One region of the Paenibacillus sp. ACRSA genome, then DNA from elsewhere that is predicted to be linked to it. Evidence: predicted binding sites of a transcription regulator. Region 1 holds the regulator's gene; each other region holds the start of a gene.
The links. Region 1 encodes Rex, which represses fermentation and respiration genes when NADH is low (regulators of the CRP and FNR family bind a similar motif). Its sites were predicted from a motif close to TTGTGAAATATTTCACAA; they were not measured.
Positions count from the first base shown of each region.

Region 2: nirB (nitrite reductase large subunit NirB) is a predicted target of Rex. The motif match lies at 1,573-1,590, and genes of this name have one in related genera.
Region 3: adhE (bifunctional acetaldehyde-CoA/alcohol dehydrogenase) is a predicted target of Rex. The motif match lies at 2,835-2,852, and genes of this name have one in related genera.

Region 1 is NZ_JAKRNP010000001.1:202,625-206,910, reverse strand. It holds gene dinG (ATP-dependent DNA helicase DinG) at 1-1,617, shown strand, start outside; gene MH215_RS00910 (redox-sensing transcriptional repressor Rex) at 1,820-2,473, shown strand; gene MH215_RS00905 (amidohydrolase) at 2,460-3,764, shown strand; gene MH215_RS00900 (hypothetical protein) at 3,800-4,286, shown strand, end outside.
Region 2 is NZ_JAKRNP010000001.1:742,723-747,008, reverse strand. It holds gene nirB (nitrite reductase large subunit NirB) at 1-1,486, opposite strand, end outside; gene MH215_RS03435 (metal-dependent hydrolase) at 1,762-2,469, shown strand; gene MH215_RS03430 (hypothetical protein) at 2,713-3,033, opposite strand; gene MH215_RS03425 (M42 family metallopeptidase) at 3,215-4,286, opposite strand, start outside.
Region 3 is NZ_JAKRNP010000001.1:389,433-393,718, reverse strand. It holds gene MH215_RS01845 (hypothetical protein) at 1-601, shown strand, start outside; gene MH215_RS01840 (hypothetical protein) at 871-1,581, shown strand; gene MH215_RS01835 (Crp/Fnr family transcriptional regulator) at 1,794-2,507, opposite strand; gene adhE (bifunctional acetaldehyde-CoA/alcohol dehydrogenase) at 2,933-4,286, shown strand, end outside.

The DNA.
Region 1 (4,286 bases):
CTTGGGCGATCTTGTCCATGGTTCCGCAAATGTTTCTATCACCGGGCGAAGCATGAAGCAGGCTTATCAGATATCGTAATTACGAATCATTCCAAATTATTTACCGATGTGAAGGCAAGTCATCAGCTTCTTCCTGCGTATGAAAGTCTTGTTATAGATGAGGCTCATCACCTAGAGGACGTAGCAGGTAAACATCTAGGCTTGCATATGAAATATTTCACGATGGTTCATACACTCACACGTCTATTTAAAGATAGCCGTAACGGTCAGTTGCCTATGCTTCGCTCCCAGCTATCAAGCCATGAAAAATCAGTACAATGGGGTTCAGCTATTGATCAGATGTTCCCGCTTGCTGTTGAAGTCAAGGACATGTGGGACAGATTGAGCGAATCTTTATTTAATCTTCTTCCTGAGCGTAGCGATGCTTCCCCAGGGGAGACAGGTCAATTCTCTCTTCGATTGAAGCCGTCGCAGAAACCTGATAAGTGGCAGGCGCTTCAAGAGGATGAGAATCAAATTTACGTAACGTTAGGTGACTTGATTCGTAAGGGTGATAAGCTGTTACTTGAGATCAAGGAAGAACAAGATGACTATCAATCCGATAGCTTGATTACGGATATTACAGGCCTTCTGAAGGATCTTGCCCTACTCAAAGAGAATCTACGTTTCTTCATGCGTATGGATGATGTCAATACTGTTTATTGGATGGAAGCAAGTGGACAGTTCCGAAGTAAATCGCTACAGCTCTATGCGGTTCCTGTAGATGTCAGCGCACAACTGAAGGAATTGTTCTTCGACAAAAAGAAAAGCGTTGTTCTGACTTCAGCTACACTTTCTGTAGATAAGTCATTCCAATTTATGATTGAGCAACTAGGATTGCAGGAAGCAGCAGACCATAACCGTCTGCTTACGTCCTTGCTACCGTCTCCGTTCCGTTATAGGGATCAGGCCTTGCTTGTTATTCCACGTGATTTCCCAAGTTTAAAAGGCAGCGTAGGGGATGCACACTTTGTTGATATGTTGGTGCATTCATTAGCCGAAACGGCCATTGCGACACGTGGACGAATGATGGTGCTCTTTACGTCATATCGGATGCTGAGACAAGTGTATGATCCGCTCAAGGAAGCCTTGGCGGGTAACGATATCTCGCTGCTCGGTCAAGGGGTGGATAGTGGTAGCCGTTCGAAGCTCACACGCCGCTTCCAAGACGCCAAGGCAACAGTACTTTTGGGTACCAGCAGCTTTTGGGAAGGTGTAGACATTCCAGGGGAAGCACTCACTTGTCTTGCAATTGTTAGATTGCCATTCCAGCCGCCTAATCATCCATTATTGGAAGCGAAAAGCGAGCTGTTGCAACAACAGAAGAAAAATCCATTTATGAAGCTATCTGTGCCACAAGCTGTTATTCGTTTCAAGCAGGGCTTCGGAAGACTTGTACGGACAGCGAAGGACAGAGGCATCGTCATTGTATACGATACACGGGTCATTGAAGCATATTACGGTAAGTATTTCTTATATTCGTTACCAGGCCCCAAAATGGAGCATATGCTAACCGAACAGATGGTTCCACGAATTCGTGAGTGGTTAGACCAGCCTACTGATGAGGCTTCGGAATAGGGCTATACGCGCAAGCGTTGCACCATGATCACAATTAGTTGTAAAATTTATAAGATTCAATAATTGAGAAATAAAGATTACTGCTATCATAATGTATATCATTGAGGCATCCTGTCCACGTAAACCGTGATTTTGTATGGCATGCAGGGTGCCTCCTATTTAATCTATCTACAGGGTCACATTGGTAAAGGGGAGTAAACGAATGAAATCAGATAAAATATCAGAAGCTGTCGTGCGGCGTTTGCCAGTTTACTTGCGTTATTTGAGTGAATTGAGTCAACGTGAGGTTACTACGGTTTCTTCTCAAGAACTAGGACTACGCTTGGATCTTAATCCAGCTCAGATCCGGAAGGATCTAGCCTATTTTGGTGATTTTGGTCGCAAAGGGATTGGCTATGACGTTTCCTACTTGATCGAAAAGATTCGTCACATCCTGAAGATCGATCAGCAAATCAACGTGGCATTGGTTGGTGCGGGTAATCTTGGACACGCCTTGTCTAATTACAATGCATACTTGAAAGATAACATGAAGATTGTTGCCGTGTTTGATGCCTACGGTCCCAAGATTGGCACTCAGATTAATAGCTTGAAAGTTCAACCGATGAATGAATTATCAGAGTCTGTCCAAAAGGATAATATTCGTATCGGCATAATTACAGTTCCAGATACAGAAGCTCAGAATGTAGCTGATCAACTGGTCGAGTCGGGTATCGAGGCTATACTTAATTTTGCGCCAACGATCTTGAAAACGCCGCCGCATATTCGCATTCACCATGCTGACTTTACGACGGATCTGCTCAGCCTTGCTTATTACCTGGAGAATGGAAAGGACGACGAGGAAGATGACGACAAATAAATGGGTTATTCATAACGGCAAATTTGCAGTAAATAGTGGTTTGGACTGGAAAGTGGTTCAAGGTTATATGGTTGTGGAAGATGATAAGATTGTGCATATTGGTGAGACACTGCCGGAAGGGGACGAGAGCCTGCCCAAAGTGGATGGGAAAGGACTTCTTTTCCTACCGGGTCTGATCAATACGCATGGTCATGCGGCAATGTCACTACTAAGAGGACATGGAGATGATCTAGCGCTGCAGGTATGGTTACAGGAAAAAATGTGGCCAATGGAAGCCAAAATGACAGCTGAAGATGTGTACTGGGGATCATCCCTATCCGTGTTAGAAATGCTAAAAGGCGGAACTACGGCTTTCCTCGATATGTATGATCATATGGATCAAGTGGCTAAAGTGGTAGAACAATCCGGTATTCGCGCTTCTCTGGCTCGTGGAGTTATTGGTCTGTGTTCAGAAGAAGAGCAGATGCGTAAGCTGGAAGAATCGGCTGCATTTGCCCGTGAGTGGCATGGACAAGCGGATGGCCGTATTACAACGGTTATCTCACCGCACGCTCCATACACATGTCCGCCGGATTACATAGAGAAGCTTGTACAAGTTGCGCACGACTTGAATCTGCCTCTGCATACACACATGTCAGAAACGATCCGAGAAGTGGAGCAAAATGTGACTGATTATGGACTTCGTCCTGTTGCTCATCTGGAGAAACTGGGATTCTTCTCCCGTCCCTCCCTTGTTGCTCATGCGGTACACCTGAATGACGAAGAAATTGAAATTTTGGCTCGAAATCATGTTGCAGTTTCCCATAATCCGGGTAGTAACTTGAAGCTTGCTTCAGGTGTCGCTCGTGTACCGGATCTTCTGAAAGCTGGTGTAATGGTATCCTTGGGAACCGATGGCCCTGCAAGCAACAACAACCTGGATATGTTTGAAGAGATGAGACTGGCAGCTCTGATTCATAAAGGCGTATCGGGTGATCCAACAGCTGTACCAGCTGGAGAAGCTCTTCTGTTAGGAACGGCTTATGGCGCCAAATCTATTTTCTTAGATGATACAGGGTTATTAGAAGAGGGGATGAAGGCAGACTTTATCGCCCTTAACATTGAACAAGCTCATTTCTATCCGCATACGGATCTAATCTCACATACCATCTATTCAGCTTCAGCGAAAGACGTGGAGCATGTATGGGTGGATGGTAAACAAGTGATTAAACACGGCGAATGCCTCACGATGGACGAAGAGCGCATCTTGCGTGAGTCTCAATCGGCATTTAATGGTTTGCTTGCCCGTTAATCATGCAGCGTTTTAGAGGAAAGGAAGTTCGGCTTTTGAAGAGAAAAAAGAAGTGGATCTGGATATCGTTGCTGGTTCTAGTTCTGCTCCTGTTTGGACTTCAACGTTATTATGTCTATGTCACTCAGGATCAGCGCAATGAAGAAGCTATGGCTATTGAAGCTGCACAGCAGCAAGACATTACGTTCACTCAAGATATTCGTAAGTATGTCTGGGGAGGTAAAGAGGGCGCAGACAACATTTATTGGACCTTTCTAGGTAAAAATAAGGACAAGCAGGATGTTCTCGTATGGGTGAAGTTCGACAATACAAACAAGCCGGTAACAGGCTCTAATGTAGTGCACAGTGAACTGGTTCAGAATGGCATGTCTGAAACCCAGATTCGCAATCGATTTAGCTCAGAGGTACCGGGTGGAGAAATAAAGCGTATTATGCCTGGTGTTGTGAACGGAATCTATGTATGGCAAGTGTATTATAATGATGATACCCACAATTATTATCGTTTCTATCGATTTAGCAATG
Region 2 (4,286 bases), 540 kb from region 1:
CCGCTACGATCTCATCACGGCTTAGGGAAGTACATCCGCAAATGCCCTGTTTGGCACCCGTTGTGAAATTATCACCAAGTACATATTGCAAGATTTGTTCAACGACCGGTTTACATCCACCACAAGAGCGAGTAGCCCCTGTACAAGCTTTGATTTCATCCACCGTTGTAAGGCCTTGATTCGTGATGACGTCCACAATGGTTCCTTTGGTTACTCCGTTACATCCGCAGACGATTTCATCTTCTGGCATCGTTTCAACAGAGGTTGTTTTTTTATGACCACCGCAGCCTGTGCCCATCAGGGAAGCATACAGATCATCGGTCATCTCCGTTTGTTGCTTGATCAGTTTTTGCAGCTCCGCTGAATCGGTGATGTCACCAAACAATACAGCGCCGACCATCACATTATCGCGAAGTAGAATTTTTTTGTACGTGCGTTTCCATTCGTCTTTGTGAGAGATAACGGTGTGCTCAGGACCATCGATAAACTCACCTGTCGAAAATACATCTACGCCCGAAATTTTCAATTTCGTGGATACTACAGAACCTTCATAAGGTGCAGTTTCAACACCGCATATATGTTTAGCCAGAATCATACCTTGTTCGAATAATGGAGCGACGAGGCCGTAACACACACCGCGATGCTCTGTACATTCTCCGACGGAATACACATTTTCAAGAGAAGTTTGCATGTAGTCGTCAACAATGATGCCTCGATTGACTTCCATGCCACTCTCGCGAGCAACAGTGATATTCGGTTTGATACCGACAGCCATAACAACAAAATCAACATCCAGTACCGATTCATCTGCAAAACGAATACCTTCAACACGCTCGCCGCCAAGCAATTCGGATGTCTGTGCGCCCATTTTGAATTGGATGCCTTGGCGCTCAAGTTCAGCCTTTAACATGGCAGAAGCTGTGGAATCTAGTTGACGTTCCATGAGATCCTGCATTAAGTGAACAACGGTAACCTCCATGCCGAGCTGAACCAGTCCTTTAGCTGCTTCTAGACCGAGCAATCCGCCACCAATGACAGCTGCTTTTTTGTAATTCTTCGCTGCATCCAGCATTGTATTACAGTCAGCGATATCCCGGAATCCAACAACGCCTTGTTTATCGTGTCCAGGCACAGGAAGAATAAAGGAATTGGAGCCTGTTGCAATGATGACCTTGTCATAAGGGACGCGCGAACCGTCTGTAGTCACCACTTCGCGTGTATTCGAATCGATTTTGGATACCGTTGTACCCATATGCAGCGTTATGCCGTATTCTTCATACCAATGCAGGTCATTGAGTACAATATCATCCAACGTTTTGCTGCCCTCCAGCACGTAGGACAACATAATGCGGTTATAGTTAGGGTAGGGTTCTGTACCAATAACTGTGATATCGAAGCGGGAGCTTAATTTTAAAATTTGCTCAACCGTACTAATTCCTGCCATGCCGTTACCGATGACGACCAGTTTTTCTTTATTTCCGTTCATGTGTATAAGCCTCCTTGGATAGACTGTACATTACTAACATTTTTAGTGGTTTATATTTTAATCATACAGATGATTGGCATCATCTAATGTGATAAATTTCACAAATAACGATAAACTCCTCACAAAATAAAAACTGTGGTCCCAGTCACAGAATTCAAAATTAATTTTGAAAATAAATAAGGATATACGAACTATTGTTCTCATTTTGAAATCAGTGTAATATCAGAAGTGGGTCAGTTATGTTCCCTATTTCGTCGAAAGGAAGTTTTTGCATCATGATGGGAAGATCCCACCTTATTATTGGAACAGGGGTATCACTTTCTGTTCTTCAATTCACAGGCCTGCCTGTAACAGCTCCAGCAGTAACGGTGGCGCTGATCGGTTCACTGTTGCCTGACATCGATGAACCCAACTCGCTATTGGTTTCGAAGGCTCTGCCAAACAGTCTCATTAGGCTGCTACAGACGATTTTGTTACCAACGGCGGTGTTTGTGTACTTCTATGTTCAGAGTCAACCTTGGAATCTGTTACTTGCTATCTTGATTGGTATGGTGTCATTTTTACCTTCAAGATCACTCCGTAAAGTGTTAATGTTTGCGATTGGCTTGGGGCTGGTTTTCTATGGTCATGTATTTGCACCTTGGAACTGGATTGCAGGTAGTTTGCTGATGTTATGTACAACGCTGACACACAGGGGACTAACGCATACAGTGTATGGAACTGCGGTGTGGGCAGGACTGCTGTATACTACGACTGCGCAACTGCAACCGGAGATCTGGATCGCTGGGGGTACAGCCTATGCTATGCATCTACTTGCTGATTCATTAACGAATCGGGGAATTCGTCCACTACCGCCACTTAAGTGGCGTATACGTGCGAATTTAATGAGTACCGGAACCAAGCATGGAGCCGTCGTTGAGAATGTGTGCATTGTACTTACGCTCATACTTGCCTGGATTGCATTTTCACCCCTATTTCTCTAACGATCCCAATAACGCCAGTCTGTACAATGAGGCTCAGACTGGCGTTTGTAGGGATACATATGATTTTTGTCCTGCATGCTAGGGTGGGGCTGTCGCCGACTCAGGCTTGGGAAGGGGCATCGGTTAGGCTATCAATATCTGAGGAACCATATACGAATAAAACAACAAGAATGACAATGATAATTAGCTCGGCGAATCCATTTCCATCGAAGTCAGACATGATCTCAACCTCATTTCTTGGTGTTAGGAATTGATTCTTTGTTGAAATGCCCGAATAACATCATTTAACGTCATATCGCCACCGATCTCATCTAGAAACTGCACAAGTTTGTCTTGATTCGATGGTGTAATCTGTTGTAGCGTTTTATATTGCCCGACCAATTCAACGACAAGTGTAGCTTCGCGAAACAACGTAACCGCATCCACTCTGAGCTTCCCGCTCACCAGTAATGCTGCCACAATAAGCTCCAGATTTCTTCCTTTAAGATTACCGCCAAGTAGGGAGTTGGCAGCATTCTCTTTTTTGGAGCCCTTATTAGACTTTCCATTCTTTCTTACTGCCATAGAAGCTCCCCCGCCGCTTGGTGTTTGATTCTTCTTCCGTTCTTGTATCTTATGTGTAATTTCCTATAATGTTCGACCTATTAATCTATCCTTTTTGACCACGCAATATTGGTGAAAACGTAAAAAAGAGACATCCCGACATAGTCAGGACATCTCTTGATATAAAGCGTACGTTCAGATGTTAAGCATTATTGATAATTGTATTCATCGTGGAGCGATCCAGCCCTTTGACAAGCTTCACAATCAATTCTTTCGCTGCATCATAGTCATCTGTATGGATGATGGAGGAAGAAGTGTGAATGTAACGAGCGCAGATTCCAATAACGGTGGAAGGGACACCAATACCGCTCAGATGAACCTGTCCTGCATCTGTTCCGCCCGGTGAGATGAAGTATTGCATCTTAATCTGGTTGGAGGATGCTGTATCCTGTACATACTCAACCATACCCCGGTGGGTGAACATGCCTGGATCAAAAATACGCAGCAATGCTCCTTGTCCAATGTGCCCAAAGGATTGCTTGTCTCCTGTCATATCATTGGCTGCACTGCAGTCGAGTGCGAAGAAGATATCAGGCTCAATGAGATTTGCAGCGGTACGTGCGCCGCGAAGACCCAATTCCTCTTGAACGGTTGCTCCGGAATATAGAATATTAGGCAATTTTTCTTTATGAAGTGCCTGAACGAGTTCCAGTGCAAGTCCAACGCCATAACGGTTATCCCACGCCTTAGCCATGATTTTCTTCGGATTCGCCATGGGTGTAAATTCACAAATAGGTACAATTTGCATGCCCGGATGGATGCCCCATGACTCGGCTTCCGCCCGGTTATCTGCACCAATATCCAGGTACATTGTGTTCAGATCCACCGGCTTGCTGCGCTGGGACTCATCCAATAGATGTGTAGGTGTAGAGCCTACAACCCCAGTGATTCGGCGCTCAGGTGTGATGATCTGAAGTCGTTGTGACAATACAGCCTGGCTCCACCATCCACCCAGTGGACGGAATTTAATCATACCGGTTTCTGTAATGCCAGTCGTCATGAAGCCTACTTCATCAAAATGCCCAGCAACCATTACTTTAGGGCCTGATTCATCCCCGCGTAATACACCAAACAGACTACCCAAGCGATCCTGAACAAATTCATCCGTGTAAGCGGAAAGCTGATCTTTCATCCAACCGCGAAGCTCACGTTCAAACCCCGAAGCAGAAGGGAATTCGGTCAGTGTGCGAAACATATCCATTGTTTTTTCATTC
Region 3 (4,286 bases), 190 kb from region 1:
TCAATCGTTTAGAAATCAAGTTTCCGATAAGCAACGGTTGGATCGCAGCAAGGGCTCAGGATTAGCTCCGATTGTGCTGCAGAAATGGATTCAGACCCCAAGAGGCTGGAAATGCATTGGATGCGAATTGAGACATAACGAAGATGTCATCATGCCATTAAATGCAGATGACTTCCTACGTGGGCCTCAATCTACAGCGAATGGGGAAGGGCATGTGTTCAAGCCGGAAATGCTGATTCAAGCGATTGTGTGGGCTCAATATGAGAAGATTCGAATGTTTGCCCCATGGCTTGGTGATGAAGCATTCTACACAGCAGATGAACTGGATACCATTGCTCGCTACATCGTACCTACCTACTTCTCAGAGCGTCCACTCAACGAGCAAGGCAAATTGTTCAAGGTTCATCGTCCTTATGGTCAGATTCCGCTGTATCAGGAATATGTGACAGCACCTTCTTTGTGTGTGCAGCTTGATGGTGAGATGTTAGAGGGACGATTACTTACAGGTGTATATGTTTCCGGGGAGCAATTCTCTGGGCTGAATCCGTACTTAAAAGATGGGGACGGGGGCAGAACGTATATGCAAGCTTGCGTTCAGTAAAGGTAAACAAACAACAACAATTCGTGGTGGGGGCAGTTATGACCACTCTAAATTAAGAGGCGTTACATTTCACTGAGATGTGAATTGTAGCGTCTTTTTGTAATTAAATAGGATTCAATCACAGCAGAAAAATGCATGAACGTTCCACTTTATACACATGCTGTCCAATAAAAGTAACGGCATTGACACTTTTTTTGGCTGGATTCTGTGCCATAATAGAGGGTATGGACAACAGGGTGAATGATTTTACGCAGGGTGGTGTTACCTACATGAATAAGAAGATCCCCGGTTTCATAGGCTTATGCCTACTTATTTTAGTTATTCTCAGCGGATGTACAGAGACACGGCCTTCGGAGCAGCCAGTGGTACAGGAAACCGAACCTACGAATTCCATTACGGTTGCCGTAGACGGCAGTACCTTTTTACCGGATGCAACCAAGTCGATTAAACGGGATTTTAGCGAAGGATTAACGCTCAAGAAGGCACTATCCAACAGTGGGCTTGTTGATTTTACGGCTGATGGAAAACGAATTCAATCCGTCGGAGAGGTCTCGCTTGATTCCTCGTTAATCTGGGCTGTTAAATTGAATGGCAAAGATATTGATCCAGAAGATTGGAATATGGAGCTTCATGCCAAAGATGAAGTGATAATATATGTAAAAGCCGCTGACAGTACAGGAGAGGGCGTAGCGTATCAGACGACTTTACTCAAAGTGAGCGGCGGCAACATTATGCCAAATCTTAATCGGCAATATGCCGGTGTGTATATTCAGGAGTGCACCGTTCGTGATGTATTAAAGTCCAGTGGCGTTGTCAGAATGTCTGAGAATAACAAATATGTGGTTGCTGTTGAAAATGTCATCCCACGAATGAATCAACGCTGGGTTATTAAGGTAAATGATAAGGAATTGATGGATAATGGCTTGGACATGAAGCTCAGTCCACGTGACGCGATTAAACTTGAATTAACGACATCCTAAATACCAAAAGGCCCATCTTCTAAAGCGAGAAGATTGGGCTTTTTTTATATACATATTGAAATTTAGGATTATTGTAGGTGAATCAATTTCATAATACCTTTAGCTGCTTAAATCAAGGCTAGATATAGATCGAAATGGTTTAATTTATCTATAACTAGTTACATAAAACTCGTTTTAATGATTTATGAAATGGATTACGGTGATTAGTCATTTTAGATTCGGCAGATTTCGCTAGGGCATAGTTCACAGTGACAGATGCCTTGCAGCATTTTCAGATCTTTGATGACAATCATGCCATTATCATATTCGATAGCGTCTTTTTTACGTAGATCACTTAACATACGGTTTACACTCTCACGGGTAGCGCCAATCATATTGGACAGATCCGTATGCGTAATTTTTTTGTGGATGATGGTATGATCGCCGTGTGATTCACCATAAGAATTGGACAAACGAATTAAGGTAGAGCAGAGCGCACCAGGTTTGCCATACAGCATTAGATCACGGAACTTGGTCTGGGTGAGTCGATGGTGAATACCCATCCATTTCATAAAATCAATGGCAAAGTCACAATGTTGACAAATCAGCATCTCCAGGTCTTTATGTTCTAGTACACCTATTTCGCTGTCTTCCAGCACTTCTGCCGAGAAGGTATGTTTCGAACCAAAGAAAGGATCAGCCTGCCCAATCATATCTCCAGATTGATACATGTACATGATCAATTCTTTACCTTCATCAGTTGACTTGGTAATCTGGGCACGGCCTCTTTTCATATAATAAAGTTTGTCAGAGACATCGCCCTCCCAATACAGATGAGTTCCTTCGGGATAGGTTCTATCTTTCATCGTTACAAGCAAATGGTTAAAGTTCGCGTCCGAGAAACAGTTTGTATTTCCGCGTTTTTCAATGACTAGTTGGTCTCTCATAAGTCTATCTCCCCTTTGTCTCCAGTCAAAGGCTGCATGTGGCTTACATGACCTTTGTGGTTCGCCGCAAACGGTTGCCGTCCGTTCGGGGTCATCTCGGCCGGGAAGGACGGTACAAATTGCGGTGGTTCAATTTTTAAGTTCAGTATATACCTAATCTTACCGTTTGAGGGGGATAGAAAGGGAACAAAAATGGCGATATTTCAAACATTGTGATTAAATTCACTTTTTGTGGGCTAGTATGTAGCTGAAAGATCCTTGTTGGAAATGCCGTAGTAGTGTACTTGTTAGCAGACATTAAGAAACTAAATTTAAATTCGGAATACTTTGTGAAAAAAATCACATAATTAAATCATGTCCCATGATACGATGTGAATGTAAAGAAGAGAGACAACATAATACGAACCTTTAGGAGGATGAGGGAGATGGCTGTAAAGAACGAGGTCGCCCCAGCAAAAGAACCGACAGCAGGTCAGTATATTCAAACGTTAATTGACAAAGCGAATAAAGCACACGCAGCATTCATGTCCATGGATCAACAGCAGATCGATCGAATTGTGCAAGCAATGGCGCTTGCAGGTCTGGATAAACACATGATGCTCGCCAAAATGGCTGTGGAAGAAACCGGCCGCGGTGTGTATGAAGATAAAATCACTAAAAATATATTTGCTACAGAATATGTGTACCATAGCATCAAATATGACAAAACGGTTGGCGTTATTGAAGATAACGAATATGAGAACTTCCAGAAAATTGCCGAGCCGGTTGGCATCATCATGGGGATTACCCCTGTTACCAACCCAACATCAACGACGATGTTTAAGGCACTGATCTCTATTAAGACTCGTAACCCGATTATCTTCGGTTTCCACCCATCTGCACAGAACTGTAGCCGCGAAGCAGCCCGAATCTTGCTTGAAGCCGCAGTGAAGCATGGTGCTCCAGCCGACTGTATTCAGTGGATTGATGATCCATCCATGGATCGCACCAACGCCTTGATGAACCACAACGATGTGGCACTCATTCTGGCGACAGGTGGATCAGGTATGGTGCGAGCGGCATATAGCTGTGGTAAACCAGCACTCGGCGTAGGGCCAGGTAACGTACCTTGCTTTATTGAGAAAACGGCGGATATCAATCAGGCAGTGACGGATCTGATTTTGTCCAAATCATTTGATAATGGAATGATCTGTGCTTCCGAGCAAGCGGTCATTATTGAAGAGCCTATCTTTGATCAAGTCAAAAAGAAAATGATTGCCAATGGATGTTACTTCGTTAACAAGGATGAAGCTGCCAAACTGACAGCAGGCGCCATTAATGTTGAGAAATGCGCAGTAAACCCGGCGATTGTAGGTCAATCCGCAGTAGCGATTGCTCAAATGTGCGGTATTGAAGTTCCAGCAAGCACCAAAATCTTGGTTGCCGAAATCGAAGGTGTTGGCGTCAAATTCCCATTGTCTGCGGAAAAATTAAGCCCAGTACTGGCTTGTTACAAAGTCAAAACGGCAGCAGAAGGGATTGAACGTGCAGCAGAAGTTGTTGCTTTTGGCGGTATGGGACACTCATCCGTTATTCACTCCAACAATGAAGAAATCATTAACAAATTTGCAGATCGCCTGCAAACAGGACGTATCATCGTCAACTCACCTTCCACACACGGAGCAATCGGCGATATCTACAATACGAATATGCCATCGCTCACACTGGGATGTGGTTCATACGGACGTAACTCGACTTCGTCGAACGTAACTGCTGTCAACTTAATCAATGTGAAAAGGG